3 regions of the Paenibacillus sp. NPDC055715 genome follow, and region 3 is predicted to be linked to each of the others. Evidence: riboswitches for the same ligand, from Rfam matches in the RefSeq annotation. Region 3 holds a riboswitch; each other region holds the start of a gene.
What was found. A riboswitch is a leader RNA that binds a small molecule or an ion and turns the genes downstream of it on or off. The one in region 3 is predicted to bind glycine.
Positions count from the first base shown of each region.

Region 1 (5,105 bases), on a different contig from region 3:
TTTCAATTCTGCGTCATGATGAACGGCCCGAAAGTATGCTGCAACGGATATGGCGACAAATAGATGAAGCGAATTTGACGGATGAGGCCTATTTTTCAACAAGTGGGGCTCAGGCCGAGCTGATTCGGGGGCAAATTGGCGAAGATGCTGTGGTCATAGAGGAACCGACTCAGCGGGATACCTTTCCAGCCATTTCACTGGCTACAGCCTACTTGCATGATGTTGCAGGTGCCTCACGCGATGAAATCGTAGGCGTCATGCCGGTGGATGGATATGCGGGAGATGAATTTTTTGAGCATCTGCGCAGACTTCCTTCTATATTAGAGCAGTCGGGGAGTGATATCGCACTGATGGGAGCGGCTCCGACCGAGCCCTCAGATAAGTACGGGTACATTGTGCCTTCGTCATCTCCTTCGCTTGACCAGCCATTTTATAGAGTTAGCTCATTTGTAGAAAAGCCGGATCTCGTCCGTTCGAAAGCGTTGATCCGTGAAGGAGCCTTATGGAATTGCGGAGTGTTTGCTTTCAGACTTGGTTTTTTGTTGGACATACTGGAGCAAAAGGGTTTACCAGCAGACTATGAATCTCTTTCGATAAATTATGCAGACTTACCCAAAACTAGCTTCGATATTGCGGTAGTAGAGCAGACACGTAAGCTCTCCGTGCTTCCATACCATGGAGAGTGGAGGGATTTGGGGACCTGGGATTCGTTGGTACGGGAAATGAGTTCGAAGCTGAGCGGTCCTGGCTATATTTCAGAAGCTTCACATGATTCGCATATTATCAATGAACTGGAAATTCCGGTTAGCATCTGGAATGTTCCAGGTATTATTGTCGTTGCTGGGCCTGATGGCGTGCTGGTCACGGATCGACAATCTTCTACAGGCATTAAGGATATGGTGGCGGAAATTGAAATCGGCCCGCGTTTTGAAGAGCGCTTCTGGGGGAAACAAACTGTATTATCCCATCAACAAGCGGCAAGTGGATTACAGACAGTTACCAAACGTGTTGTCATTTCGGCTGGAAGATTTATCAGCTATCATGAGCATCAGTTCCGTAAAGAAGTTTGGACCATTGTCTCAGGAATCGGAAGCGTCTGTATCAATGGCGTAACACAGACGGTCAGCCCCGGTGAGGTCATCGTCGTAGAACCCGGTGCAAAGCATTTTATAGGAGCAGTAGAGGGGGATTTGGAATTCATCGAGTCACAAATCGGACATATCGTATCGGAAACGGATATTAGCCGATATGAATTTCCCGATCCGCTTGACACTCATACCCTATGAAGTACCTACAGTATAGGGCTCGGATGTAGATGAACGAGGCTATCAGAAGGTAGTGATGAAGGAGTAGGAACTATTTTTTAATAGTGGATAATTTATATTTATTTACTTAACAAAGGTATTCATGCGTTGAACGCGTGAATACCTTTTTTCCGCATAAACAGCTTGTACGTGTACCGTAATGCATAGCGTAGCAAGAGGCTTATAGAATAAGCTTCTTGGAAATCAGCCACTCTTTTACGACATCCGTACTGAGGTCTCTTTCAGGCGTCCATTCTATTTTATCAACTAGCTTGCCCTGTCTGAATTCTGCAATAGTGGGGGTGTATTTAACGTTGTAATCCGCTTTGAATTGATTCCATTGGGGCTTGTCCTCATGAATTTTATGTACGTTGAAAAAAGTAATTTTGGAGTCCAGATGATACTGTTCAATCATCTTGTTAAAGTTAGGCTCAAAACGGTTGCAGTCACCACAGCTGGGTCTGCCGACATAGACAAACACACTTTGATCCTGCTGAATTAAATTCTTAAAACCATCAAACGTAACTGCATTCAAGTGGTCATATATTTCGGGATAATTGCTTTTGCTCGCTTGAATCTCTTTGTCTTTCTGCTGAACAACCTGCTCCAGATCCTGAAACTTGAACACAGCCGAAATAGCGATAGCAATGACGAGCAGCGCAATCACACTTAAACCGATGATATATCCTTTTTTCACGGAAATCCCCCTTTATTTAACAACCCTATACATATCATAAATGATATTTCCATTTTTCGCTGTAATACTTGTCTCACTATGTACGAAAAAGAAGCTCTCCATCTGGAAAGCTTTCGGCGTAGCCGTTGTAAAGCCTGCGGCTTTAATTTGCTCGATATCAAATTCCAGCAACAGTTGCCCTTGCTTAACCATATCGCCTTCTTTTACGTGCTTTTCAAAAAAAAACGAAACGACTTCACAAATTTTTCACTTGTAAAAAGCTGAAATTTTTTTGTATAATAAAAAACAATTTCATATGTCTGGTTGATGTTTGCGGGAGATGGAACGTAAGTTCCGACCGAAGGGGCAAAACTCTCAGGTGCTTGGCTGATTACAGCAACAAGTGGGACCGTAAACGGACAGAACTCTGGAGAGACCCTTAATTGGGCGCCGAAGGTGCACCGCAGATATCATCTGCTTAAACTCTCAGGCAAAAGGACAGAGACGCGAATAACCTGTGACAGGGGATGCCCTAGGCTTTTTTATGAGCTGTTAGTGGCTGATCCTGCACAAGATGGTTGTATTTTTTCGTGCCTTTAACCTCTCCAGGAGTCGAATCAGCGGATTTGACTCTTTTTTGTTTATTAATATGCTGGAGGAGCGGGTTGAAATGAATTTGGTACATGTGCTAGAAACGATTAGCAGTTGGATATGGGGTGCTCCTCTGATCATTCTCGTCATGGGAACAGGTCTATGGCTGACCATACGTTTGAAAATGTTGCAGGTCTTCCGCCTTCCCCTGGCGATCAAGCTGATCGGCAAGGCCCCGAATGAAGGCAGCGGGGATGTCAGCAGTTTTGCGGCCCTGAGTACGGCGCTGGCGGCCACAGTAGGTACAGGAAGCATTGTCGGCGTCGCGACAGCGATAAAACTGGGCGGACCGGGTGCCTTGTTCTGGATGGTTGTTGCAGCCTTTTTCGGGATGGCGACGAAATATGCCGAAGGTGTGCTTGCGGTAAAATACCGGGTGAAGGATCGGAATGGACAATTTTCCGGCGGCCCGATGTATTATATTGAAAAAGGGCTTGGACGCCGCTTTAAACCGCTGGCGATGCTGTTCGCTTTTTCCGGAATGCTGGTGGCGCTGTTCGGGATTGGAACATTTCCGCAGGTCAAAGCGATTGTATCCTCGACCGAAAACAGCTTTGGTGTTCCGCCGATTGTAACGGCATTGATCATTGCTACCCTTACGGGACTCGTTACCATTGGAGGGCTCAAGAGCATTGCCAAGGTATCAACAAAAGTCGTTCCCTTCAAAACAGGCTTGTACGTGCTGATCTGTATGATCGTACTGATTCGGTTCGCCGATCAGATTCCTGCCGCACTCGCGCTTGTGCTGCATTCGGCATTTTCTACGACGTCTGCGACGGGTGGATTTGCCGGGGCTACAATTATGCTGGCGATGCGCAGCGGGGTAGCGAGAGGAATTTTTGCTAATGAGGCCGGATTGGGAAGCGCACCGATTGCAGCCGCAGCCGCCAAAACCAAATGGCCTGCGGAGCAGGGGTTGATTTCCATGACAGGCGTCTTTATAGATACGATGATTATTTGTGTGATGACCGGGTTGACGCTGCTGGTTAGCGGCGTATGGAGCGGTCCTACTGATGCGGGCTTGATGACGCAGCAAGCTTTCTCGAGCGCATTCCCGCTGGGTGCGGAACTGCTCACAATCATTCTGATTATGTTCGCGTTCACCACGATGCTTGGCTGGAACTACTATGGAGAACGCTGTGTTGAATACTTACTGGGTGTCAAATGGATTAAGCCGTATCGTTATCTGTTCATTGCGTTGGTTGCCGGCGGCGCGTTTATTAAGCTGGATGCGATCTGGTTGCTGGCAGATATCTTTAACGCCATGATGGCCTTCCCGAACTTGATTGCACTGCTCGGCTTGTCAGGAATTGTCGTTGCTGAAACCCGTACCTATATGGATTCCTTGTATCCTGACAAGAAAAAAGGAATACTTGCAGGTGCCAGTGCAGGTGCAGCCATAGAAATAGAAGAAAAAGGACAAACGGTCAGCTCATAAAGTCCGAGATATTCGGATTTAAGAATATTGAATCTGCAAGATCATTTGCAAGGATAACGAAAGGGAGTGTCCCTCAGCCATTACAAGCTGGGAGGAACTCCCTTTTTGCGTTTAGAGCAGGATAAAGCTGGCTGGCGCTCTATAGATGCGTATCCGGCGCGGCCTCCGTTAGAACTTGCTTCATCCAGATTGCGCCTACAAAAGAGGAAACTTTTCCGTTATGGACCGAAGCATTCCATTCGGGGGTTCAGCCATCCGTATTGGCGAGTAAATTGCTTTTTGTGAAAAGTCACGGCGGTTTGCCAGCCCAAACGGTATGAGGGGGATTGATTACCGATGTAGCTGCCGTCCGCTTGAAGTACAGGTCCGTATTTTGGGCAAGCATCTGAATATAAACGTTTACAATATTGCCGGCTAAAAACGAACGGCTTCCGACCTTTTGCTGAAGCTGTTCTCCGGTGGCCATATAGTCGCCCATGTGCGAATCGTAGCACTGACCTTTGCAGAATCACTGGGCAGACCTGCTTGTTCAAAGCTGTCTTCACGTCATTTCCCTTCTTGCTGCCTGAGATGGTCTACCTGCTGAACAAGTTGTGAATGGTTTAGCCGTTGTATTTCGTCTTTCAGAATTTCGGATCGCGTACCGAAAATAACCTGTACCGTACCGCTGCCAAGCCTGATGACTCCCGACGCTCCGAGCTGTTTGAGAGCTTGGTCGTTAACCGCTTTGTCGTCTTTGACGACGAGACGCAGCCGTGTGATGCACGCATCGATGCTTTGGATATTGTCTGAACCGCCGAGATAGGCCACCACCTTGCCTACATGACTGGACTGACTATCGGATGCGGCACTCGCCTTTTCATTGGATTTGGGTTCGTTAGTGTCAAACAGGAGGCCGTCTTCTGCATCGTCTTCACGCCCAGGGGTTTTTAGGTTGAATTTGAGAATGATGAATCGGAACAGGAAGTAGTATACGATGGCAAAAGCAAGCCCGACGAGGATCATTCGCAATGGATGGGTGGAGAGCTTCATATTG
Region 1 is NZ_JBSHGA010000014.1:22,991-28,095, forward strand. It holds gene ACWGOO_RS18915 (sugar phosphate nucleotidyltransferase) at 1-1,286, shown strand, start outside; gene ACWGOO_RS18920 (thioredoxin family protein) at 1,486-2,001, opposite strand; partial or broken gene ACWGOO_RS18925 (PTS glucose transporter subunit IIA) at 2,116-2,223, opposite strand; glycine riboswitch at 2,305-2,380, shown strand; glycine riboswitch at 2,398-2,492, shown strand; gene ACWGOO_RS18930 (alanine/glycine:cation symporter family protein) at 2,651-4,069, shown strand; gene ACWGOO_RS18935 (hypothetical protein) at 4,359-4,547, opposite strand; gene ACWGOO_RS18940 (PTS transporter subunit EIIC) at 4,616-5,105, opposite strand, start outside.
Region 1: it holds a riboswitch for glycine, as region 3 does, so the genes downstream of both, ACWGOO_RS18930 (alanine/glycine:cation symporter family protein) here and gcvT (glycine cleavage system aminomethyltransferase GcvT) in region 3, are expected to answer to the same signal.

Region 2 (5,105 bases), on a different contig from region 3:
TAGCTCAACAGATTGAGACGGATGCTATCGCGTTATCGCTTCAATCCGGAGATCAAAAAACCATCGCGATTGTGGTCAAATCCAGTGATGGCAAAGAAAAAGACGTTACGGCCCAAGCCGAATGGAAAACGTCCAATTATAAGGTAGCTACGGTCAAAAAGGGCCGGGTTACCGCAGTAAGCTACGGTAAAACCAATATTCAAGCGAAGTTCGGCGGGAAATATATCACCGTACCGGTGGATGTCGATACGCTTAAATATTTGCAGACTAACGAAGTCTCGTTGAATTTGAAAGCAGGACAGGTAGCTAAGGTTACGGCTACAGCTACGTATAAGGATGAGTCGGAGAAGGATGTATCCAAGCCGGCTATCTGGTCCTCGTCCCGAATTATTGTTGCTACGGTCAAAGACGGCAGCATTAAGGCACAGGGTAAAGGTAAAGCTGTAATTACTGTGAAATATGCAGGTAAAACGACGAAGGTACAGGTAAATGTTCAGTAAGCTGCCCTATTTTTGGGGAGGCACATGGATGTGACTTGCAACGGAGTGAAGTGTAAAAAAGAGCAAGCATACGTCCAGGGACGATATGCTTGCTCTTTTCTTATAAGGCGACTGTTTCTCTCCCCATGTGTATTTGGGGTGGCAGTCGCCTAGAAGCTATGACTTATCCTTCTTGGCTGGTATGTTGCGCGTAAGTGATTCGGTTAAACGCTTACCAGTTGGCGTTTGGGCCAGGCCGCCTTTGGCGGTCTCGCGGTGCTTGGATGGCATCGCGCTGCCGACTTCAAGCATCACGTCGATGACTTCGTCAGACGGGATGGCGCTGCGCACACCCGCCAGAGCCATATCCGCGGCGGCAAGCGCGGTCACGGCTCCCAGCCCGTTGCGCACGATGCATGGAATCTCCACGAGTCCGGCGACGGGGTCGCAAATCAAGCCGAGGGTGTTCTTGAGCGCGAGGCCCACTGCATGGATGGCCTGTTCCGGCGTACCGCCGCGCAGCTCGACCATAGCGCCTGCGGCCATCCCGATGGCTGAGCCAATCTCGGCCTGACAGCCTCCCTCCGCACCGGAGATGAAGGAGTTGTTGGCGATGACGTAGCCAATCGCTCCAGCGGCGAACAGTCCGCGCACCATATGCTCGTCATCCCAGCCAAACCGCTCCTGCGCGCTGATGAACACGCCGGGGATGACCCCGCATGAGCCTGCGGTGGGCGTGGCGACAATGCGCCCCATAGACGCATTGACCTCCGATACGGAGAGGGCGTACGCCATAGCGAGCGCCGAGGCGTCGCCAGAGCAGGTTTCTCCTGCGCGCAAATATTCCGCCAGACGTTTGCCGTCGCCGCCCGTCAATCCGCTGCGGGATACAGTGTCCTGTGTTTGTCCCCGATGAACGGCCTCCTTCATGACTTCATAATAATCAGACATTTGGCGGAAGACTTCTTCCTCCGGTGTGTTCGTCTCTTGTACCTGTTCCTTGATCATCAGCCGGCCCATCGTAGTGGATTCCTCGGCGCACAAGGCACCTAATTCATGCAGATGGTTAAACCGCATCGGATTCAGCTCCTTTTTTTAAATTAATTATTTTGATTTCGTACATATGAGGCAATGCCCGTAATTCGGCAATTAATTCAGCCGGAGCGGGGCTATCGGTTTCAATGGCAGTGAGCGCTTCGCCATCCCGGCCTTTGCGATCTACGTGCATATAGGCAATGTTAATGTGAGCCGCGCCCAGCGCCGAAGTCACCATGCCTAATGTTCCGGGCTTATCCGAGTGAAGAAGCACCAATGTAGGCAGCTCTCCGGTTAGATTGACCCGGAATTCGTTAAGCTGCTGGACATGAATGTTTCCACCGCCGATGGAGGAGCCTAGCAGCGTGCGCTGGTCTTCGCCCTTCCATAGCTCGAAGCGGACCGTGTTCGGATGGGGGGCAGGTAGTCTGCTGACGGCGAACTCTAGTTCCATCCCGGCTTGCTCTGCACATTGCTCGGCATCCGGGATCCGGTGGTCGTCTGTATCGTAATTCAGCAGTCCGGCAATGAGTGCCAGGTCTGTGCCGTGTCCCTTGTACGTATCGGCAAATGAGCCATACAGCGTCATGCGGGCACGGTCAGGTTGCGCACCGAGCCAGTGCCGGGCAACGCGTGCGAGCCGCACCGCGCCTGCAGTATGCGAGCTGGAGGGTCCGGTCATAGCCGGACCGATAATGGAAAATACATCTTTGAAACGCATGGTGTGGCCCCCTGTATGTTTGAATACCATAGTATATGGTGATGCCGTGCCTTTGCGCGGGTGTGACGGTTTCTAATGCTGACGCAGCATGTGAGCGCAAAAAAGGACAGGATAAGGAAATCTCCCTTATCTCTGTCCTCGTTACCTGAGAGTTTTGTGCGGTGTAATACCGCCTTACCCCTTGGGTGGCTTGCGCTCTCTCCAGAGTTGCGTCAGATGACGATACATGGACCTGAGAGATTATCCGCCAGCCGGGTGCTAGCGTCTTGCTCCTTCGGTGCCGCCGGGGTGTGCTTCCCAGACAGACTCTCCCGTCATCTTCATTCGCGTATACCGTTCAACATTCCCTCCTAAGCGTAATGTATGCCATGCCCGGTGTCAATCACAGGCTGGGATTTTATATAATCAGGTACCTTCTCGAAAAAAATTATTAAACTTTACACAATTATGGATGAAATCAGGAAGGAATTAGAAGACTGATAGCTAATCTGATAGAGAACAAACTAATTTATGGAATAATGGGAGGGGCGTTTACGTATGGTAAAAGGTTTCTGGTTCACAGGTTCACGCTTGAAAGGAATGCTGCATCTGGCGGCAATCGTATCGCTGCTAGTAGGGATCTTCGTTCCATTCGGTCAGGTCAAGGCAGAAGGCGCATTGACGGTAGCGGAAGCGCTTCAGCGCCAAAGCAGTGGAAGTACGGTGACGGTAGAAGGCTACGTCGTCGGACATGCCGCCGGATCGAAAACGGCTAATTTCTCTGCACCGTTTGAAAATGATTTTAACGTACTGATTGCGGATCAGGCGAGTGAACGCAATACGTCTAAACTGTTAAATGTACAACTGACATCCGCGTATAGAGGACCATTTGGGCTGTCAGGCCATCCTGAGCTGATCGGCAGTAAAATTCGTGTGACGGGTGCGCTTGGTGCCTATAACAATTTTGGCGGAGTGAAAAGCCCAAGCGCTGTGGAACTGGTAAGCGGAAGCGAGCCTGGGAATCCCGGTAATCCTGGTACCCCGGGTCAACCTGGTACGACATTGCCGGATGGAAAAGGCAAAAAAGTGCTGTTCGATAATACGCACGCGCAGACTGCCGGAGCGGCGGATTGGGTTATAGATGGCGCCTTTTCCGATTTTGCGGGCGGACTGCGTAATGCAGGTTTTACGGTGGACCCGTTGAACCGTTCCATCCCTTTTACCTATGGAGAGCAGGCTATAACGTACGACAAGCTGCGTCCATACGATGTGTTCATCATTGGTGAAGCCAATGTTGCCTTTAAGGCATCCGAGCAGGCTGCTCTGGTACAATATGTGAAGAATGGAGGCAGCATTTTCTTCATTTCTGACCACTATAACGCTGACCGGAACAAAAACCGTTGGGATTCCTCCGAGGTTATGAACGGCTACCGCCGTGGAGCCTATTCCAATCCGGCCAAAGGCATGACTACAGAAGAAGCTGCATCACCGGCTATGCAGGGATTAACCAGTTCCGACTGGCTGGCGACGAACTTTGGCGTTCGTTTCCGCTACAATGCACTTGGTGACGTGAATGCTACGGATATCGTAGCGGCAGATCAATCCTTCGGCATTACGAAAGGTGTACGTTCGATTGCGATGCATGCTGGTTCTACACTGGCGATTATTGACCCGACCAAGGCTAAAGGAATCGCTTATATCCCTACAGGCACGAAAAAATGGGGCAATGCCGTGGACCAGGGTGTCTATAACGACGGGGGCCGTGCTGAGGGTCCTTATGCTGCTGTAGCCAAGGTAGGTCAGGGCAAGGCAGCGTTTATCGGTGATTCTTCGCCAGTTGAGGATGCCACACCGAAATATGTACGTGAGGAAAACGGACAGTCGAAGAAGACGTACGATGGCTTCAAGGAAGTGGACGATTCCACCTTCCTGGTACAGACGGTCCAATGGCTCGCATGGAAGCAGGACTATACGAAGCTGTCCGATGTGGCGGGTCTGACGCTGGACCAGCCAACACAGTTGCTGCCGTTCGAGGAGCCTGCGGCTTCCACGGAACCGCAGCCTGAGCCTTGGGCTGCTCCGGCAGCGGGCTACAAATGGTACGATCCAAGAACGTTCAAATCCGGCTCCTATGGAGCGGCTTCGTAACTAACGAAGAGAGTACAGTTGGAGCTTGACCAGCCAGCCGCTTGATCCCTTTAAGGGGGTCAGGCGGCTTTTTTTGTGCTGAAAATTAACCTGAGGTTGGTTATTTTATTACATTTTGCTCCAGAAAGGTCGCGCTGCTGCTGAATTATTGGTTTTATAAATGATTTTGATAGTCTATTTTTAATTGATATATCCATATACTGGTGATAGGATGAATTCGAATTATTCCGACTGAATCAGTGTGTAATGTTTATGAGAGGTTTAACATCAAACGTGGCATGCATAAGCAGGACAAGGCCATGGAGAATGGAGGAAGCACACATATTGAGTATCGAGTCGGTGTTGGAGATCAAAGGGTTAACGGTATCTTTTCGCATTAAGGATCAATATTATCCCGCAGTTGACCATCTGGATTTGACGGTCAACCCCAATGAGGTGCTGGCTGTGGTCGGAGAGTCCGGCTGCGGCAAAAGCGCGCTGGCGCTTTCAATAGCACAACTGCATGATCTGGAGCGTACCCGCGTAGAGGGACAGATTCTTTTTAAAGGCAAGGATCTGAATCGTCTCTCCACAGGGCAAATGAATCAAATCCGCGGAGCAGGCATCGGCATGATTTTTCAGGACCCGCTGACAGCGCTGAATCCGCTAATGAGCATTGGTAAGCAAATTGGGGAAAACCTTGATTATCATACGACCCTCTCCACGAAGCAGAAAAAGGTGCGTGTGCTGGAGCTGCTGGAGAG
Region 2 is NZ_JBSHGA010000019.1:45,275-50,379, reverse strand. It holds gene ACWGOO_RS20730 (Ig-like domain-containing protein) at 1-500, shown strand, start outside; gene sdaAA (L-serine ammonia-lyase, iron-sulfur-dependent, subunit alpha) at 657-1,556, opposite strand; gene sdaAB (L-serine ammonia-lyase, iron-sulfur-dependent subunit beta) at 1,546-2,235, opposite strand; glycine riboswitch at 2,446-2,559, opposite strand; gene ACWGOO_RS20715 (DUF6359 domain-containing protein) at 2,773-4,362, shown strand; gene ACWGOO_RS20710 (ABC transporter ATP-binding protein) at 4,669-5,105, shown strand, end outside.
Region 2: it holds a riboswitch for glycine, as region 3 does, so the genes downstream of both, sdaAB (L-serine ammonia-lyase, iron-sulfur-dependent subunit beta) here and gcvT (glycine cleavage system aminomethyltransferase GcvT) in region 3, are expected to answer to the same signal.

Region 3 (5,105 bases):
ATTTCGTATACCTCGGGCAATGCTGCAGGCTCGCTACGCTGTGCATAATCCGGCAAAAGCTCTGCTACCGGACGGCGGGGAACATCGCATTCGGGCAGGGAATAGGCGATCCGGCCCGGTCTACTCAATTCAAAAATGAGCGCCTGATCCTGCTCTTTCATCTGATTTTGATTGGATTCGACTTCTGGATTCGGTATACCCTGATCTTGTCCGGTGGTGTGTGTCATAGCAATCCCCCCAAGGTGTGAACGAATTGATCTATCTCTTCCTTTGTTCGTTGCTCTGTCACGGCAATCAGCATGTGACCTGTATATTCCTCATAATCCCGCCCTAAATCGTAGCCGCCGATAAATCCGGCAGCAAGCAATCCGGCTTGCAGTTTATTCATATCGGTATTCTCAGGTAACCGAAGAGCAAACTCGTTAAAGGTGGGAGCGGTAAAGGAGGCGGTTACGCCCTTCAAGCCCAGTAATTGCTCCAATGCGTAACGGCTTTTGTGCAAGTTTAGCTCGGCTACTTCCGCGATGCCCTGCCTACCCATGACGGACAAATACACAGAGGCAGATAAAGCGAGCAACGCCTGATTGGAGCATATGTTAGAGGTAGCCTTTTCTCGGCGGATATGCTGCTCCCGTGTCTGCAAGGTCAGCACGAAGCCACGTTTGCCGTTGCGATCTGTGGTCTGGCCGACAATGCGTCCGGGGATACGGCGCATATGCGCCTGAGAAACGGCAAAGTAACCGCAGGTCGGGCCGCCGAGGGAGGAGGGGATGCCAAGCGGCTGCGCGTCTCCTACGGCAATATCCGCGCCCTGCTTGCCTGGCGCTTCTAGCAAGCCCAACGCCAGCGGATTGGCGCTGACGACCATAAGACCCTTGTGCGCATGGATCAGGTCAGCGATCGGCTTCAGATTTTCCACGGCCCCCAAAAAATTAGGGCTTTGGACCAAAACAGCCGCCGTCTGATCCGATACGGCTGCCGTTAACGCCTTCACATCAGTTACGCCGTCTGCACAGTCGATCTCCACGATATCCAAATCCAGCCCGCGTGCATAGGCAGCCAACACCTGACGTGACTCCGGATGGACGGTCCGCGATACGATGAGCTGCTTGCGGCGGGTGGCAGCGGCGGCCAATGAGCCCGCTTCTGCCAGCGCAGTCGCTCCATCATACATGCTGGCATTGGCTACAGCCATGCCTGTTAATTCGCATATATACGATTGAAATTCGAAGATGGCTTGCAGCTCGCCCTGACTTACCTCCGGCTGATAGGGGGTGTAGGCTGTATAAAATTCTGAGCGTGAAGTGATATGCTGGATGACGGATGGAATATGATGATCGTAAATCCCTGCGCCGAGAAAGCTGGCGTGCGTGTCAGTATTGGCGTTTTGCCCGGCCAGCCCGAATAAGTGGCGGGTTAAGGCTCTTTCGTCTAGCCGAGAAGAAAGGGGAAGCTCCCCTTCATACCGGATCGCCTCAGGAATATCGCTGAATAAATCTTCGATGGACGATGCGCCGACCACGTGTAGCATTTCGGCTTGATCCTGTTCAGTCATGGGAAGATAGCGATGTTGTTTCATTGGGTCTGGCTCCTTTCAACCAACAAAATCGTAAAAACGTAAACGGTTAACAAATGATTCATAAACGATTGCCAACTGCGCAGCGGTTAGTAACGGATCAAGATCGCTAGTAAGACGAGTATTTAAATCAGCGTGTGCGTTTATAAAAGGGTGCGGCTACCACCTCGGCGCGCAGGCGCTTGCCACGAATCTCGACCTCCAGCGGCGTGGATAGGGAACTGAAACGGCTGTCTACCAGAGCCAAACCCAGATTACGCTTTAAGGTGGGCGACTGGGTTCCCGTTGTGACCTCGCCGATTTGCTGTCCTTCCGCAAAAACGGGGTAATGAGCACGCGGGATGCCGCGGTCGAGCATTTCCAGTCCGATCAGCTTGCGCGGAATGCCTTGTTCTTTCTGACGTTGCAGGGCCTCACTGCCGATAAAATCTCCCTTATTCAGCTTGACGAAGAAGCCTAAACCAGCTTCCAGTGGCGAAATGGTAGCGGACAACTCTTGTCCGTACAGTGGCAGCCGCGCCTCGAAGCGCAGTGTATCCCTGGCTCCAAGTCCGGCGGGAACCAGACCATACGGCTCACCGATGCGAAGCAATCCGTCCCATACTGCCGGTGCATCCGCCGCGGGCACATAAAATTCAAAACCGTCTTCACCCGTGTACCCGGTGCGGGAGACGAGCGCTTTTGCCCCGAACAATTGCACATCCTCATTGAATCGGAAGGATGCCAGATTCGTAATGTCCGTGTCTGTCACGGCTGCGGCAATACGAGCAGCTTCAGGTCCTTGCAATGCCAGAAGTGCTACCGCATCTGATACGTTTTCCAGATGAACGGATGCAGGCGCATGGCGGAGCAGCCAATCCCAATCCTTGTCGATATTGGAGGCATTCACAACGAGCATGTAACGCTCCGACCCTTTACAGTAAACAAGCAGGTCGTCTACTACACCTCCATCCGGGTAACACAGGAGTGAGTATTGGGCCTGACCTGGCTCCAACTGACTGACATCGTTCGTCGTCACTTGTTGCAGAAATGCTTCGGCTTCCTGGCCCTCGACCAAGAATTCACCCATATGTGATGCATCAAACAAACCCGCACGTTGCCGAACGGCCTCATGTTCCTTTTGAATGCCACTGAACTGTACAGGCAGCTCCCAGCCGTCAAAATCAATGCAACGAACCCCCGGCAGCGTGCCGTAGGACGAATACAGCGGCGTTTTTCGCAAGTTAGTCATTTTTTCACTCCTATCCAGTGTGATCGTCTAAACAAAAAAGACAGGCCGAAAAAAAACGTATGGACGGCAGTCCACACACTTTTTTTCAGCTCTGTCCTTGATACCTGAGAGTTGCCCCGGTGTGTACCGGGTTTCCCCTTGGGTGATCCGCCTGTATGGCGAATGCTCTCCAGAGATGCGTCCAGCAGAGGTCCTTTTGCCTGAGAGATTCACCTGCGGTGCAGGTTTACTCCTTCGGCGCTGCCCTTGGATCAGCTATACGTCATCCGGTCCTGCCGGTAACAGCTTGATCCGGCTCGCTTGCTACCTTGTTTTCACAGGCGGCAACAGCTATGCGAGTTTTGGCAGTCTCTCCCTCCACGTTCATCCGCGTTTACAGTTATCGGGTATTTCCAAAAGTACTTGTTATTACCCATTAATACGCAAATTCATTCGAAATGTCAACAAAAATGTCATCAATATCTTTTCAAAAACATTTTATTTATAAATTAGGATATGTAAGCGTTTGTTATATCTTGTCGTATTTTTAATTAGAACGATATATGAAGTAGTGGAAATATTTTTGTTAGTATTATTGACATGATAGTTCTTGTTGTCATAACCTTAACCTGTCACGGATGGGTAGGCGAAACATTTAATCCATAGGGAAGCGAGGCGGAGCAGGATGAGTGAAGTGAAGCAGCAATTTTGGTACACGGAGGAACACGAGTGGGTTCAGCGCATAGAGGATGGAACGGTACGAATCGGTATTACGGACTTTGCACAGCATCAACTGGGCGATATCGTTTTTGTGGAGCTGCCTGGGGAGGGAGCAACGATTGAGCAGGGGACAGAGATTGGTACTATTGAATCGGTAAAGACAGTATCCGACCTGTTCGCTCCGGTGACGGGAACGGTCTTGAAGATGAATGAAGCGCTGGAAAGCACACCTGAGCTGGTGAACGAGTCTCCCTATGAAGAAGGTTGGATGATCGAAGTAAAGATTGGAGAAGATGTAGAGGAAGCACTAAGCAAGCTGCTGTCTGCGGATCAGTACGAGCAGTTGACTGCCAATGAGTAATAATGGGGCAATGTAGGTTGGATAACTGAATAAGGCGGCTTTTGTCCGCTCGGTTTTGTATAAAAATAGTCGCGATGATTGGGCATGGCGGCTATTTTTTTGCTATCTTTGTTGGCAAGCGTAATTACGTGTTTTACTCTTGTTTAGAGGGTGGATTTCGTACATAAATTGTACTTATGACAAGATGGCTTCTCGACTAAATGCTCACGTTACAAAGACGGTATTGGATGATAAGGCTGTCCTGACTTTTTGGCGGTTTTGACATGCATGTGAAGGGATAAAAGGAATTATTTATGGTGCTTGGAGGGCTGCTGCTGTAGCCTGTTCATGATTTTGTCATAAAATGGAGTGTGCGTGTGAAATGAAGGCAGCATCTGGATTTGAAATCATCCGACTTTTCAAGCTTGTCTTATTTTGATAGCCTAGATAGGTGAAGAATTTGCAAAATCCTGGTATACTGACAAGTCGTATACATCATAAATGATGGATGAACAGAGGCTGAAAGCCGATGTACAGAAATGGGTGGTGAACAGGAATGTCTGATTTCAGTCAACTCAAGAAGCTTGAGCACACAACATATCCCACATATGAAGGCCATGATTTGGGTCTTACTTATACGCCTGCGGGCAGCATGTTTAAAATATGGGCACCGACTGCGAAGCAAGTCCATGTAGCGCTGTATGACAACGCTGGATTGTACGACCAGGAAGGTAACGTTCAGGACCATAGCGGTGGCCGGGAATATCCGATGAGCCGTGATGAGCAGGGTGTATGGTCCGTAGAACTGGAAGGTAACTGGAACAAGTATTATTACATGTACAGGCTGGAATGGGCAGACCGCACCCTTCATTATGCGGCCGACCCTTATGCGACAGCGGTATCAGCCAATGGACAGCGTACGGCAATCGTTGATTTGGCTCAAACCCATCCGGACGGATGGAAAGAGGATGCTGGCCCCACGCTTGCCCGGGCTACAGATGCTATTATATATGAGCTTCATGTGCGTGATTTTTCAATGGATACACATTTTAATACTGGAGAAAAAGGCTTATCTGCCGCACAGGGACGGTTTGCAGCTTTTACGTATACGGGGCTAAGAGATATGGCGGGCAACAGCATCGGACTGGATCATCTGCTGGAGCTGGGCATTACGCATGTTCATCTACTTCCGGTGGCTGACTTCCATACGGTGAATGTTTTTGCGGAAAAGGGCACGGAATATAACTGGGGCTATGATC
Region 3 is NZ_JBSHGA010000015.1:32,510-37,614, reverse strand. It holds gene gcvPB (aminomethyl-transferring glycine dehydrogenase subunit GcvPB) at 1-227, opposite strand, end outside; gene gcvPA (aminomethyl-transferring glycine dehydrogenase subunit GcvPA) at 224-1,579, opposite strand; gene gcvT (glycine cleavage system aminomethyltransferase GcvT) at 1,707-2,807, opposite strand; glycine riboswitch at 2,889-2,985, opposite strand; glycine riboswitch at 2,986-3,174, opposite strand; gene gcvH (glycine cleavage system protein GcvH) at 3,472-3,867, shown strand; gene pulA (type I pullulanase) at 4,403-5,105, shown strand, end outside.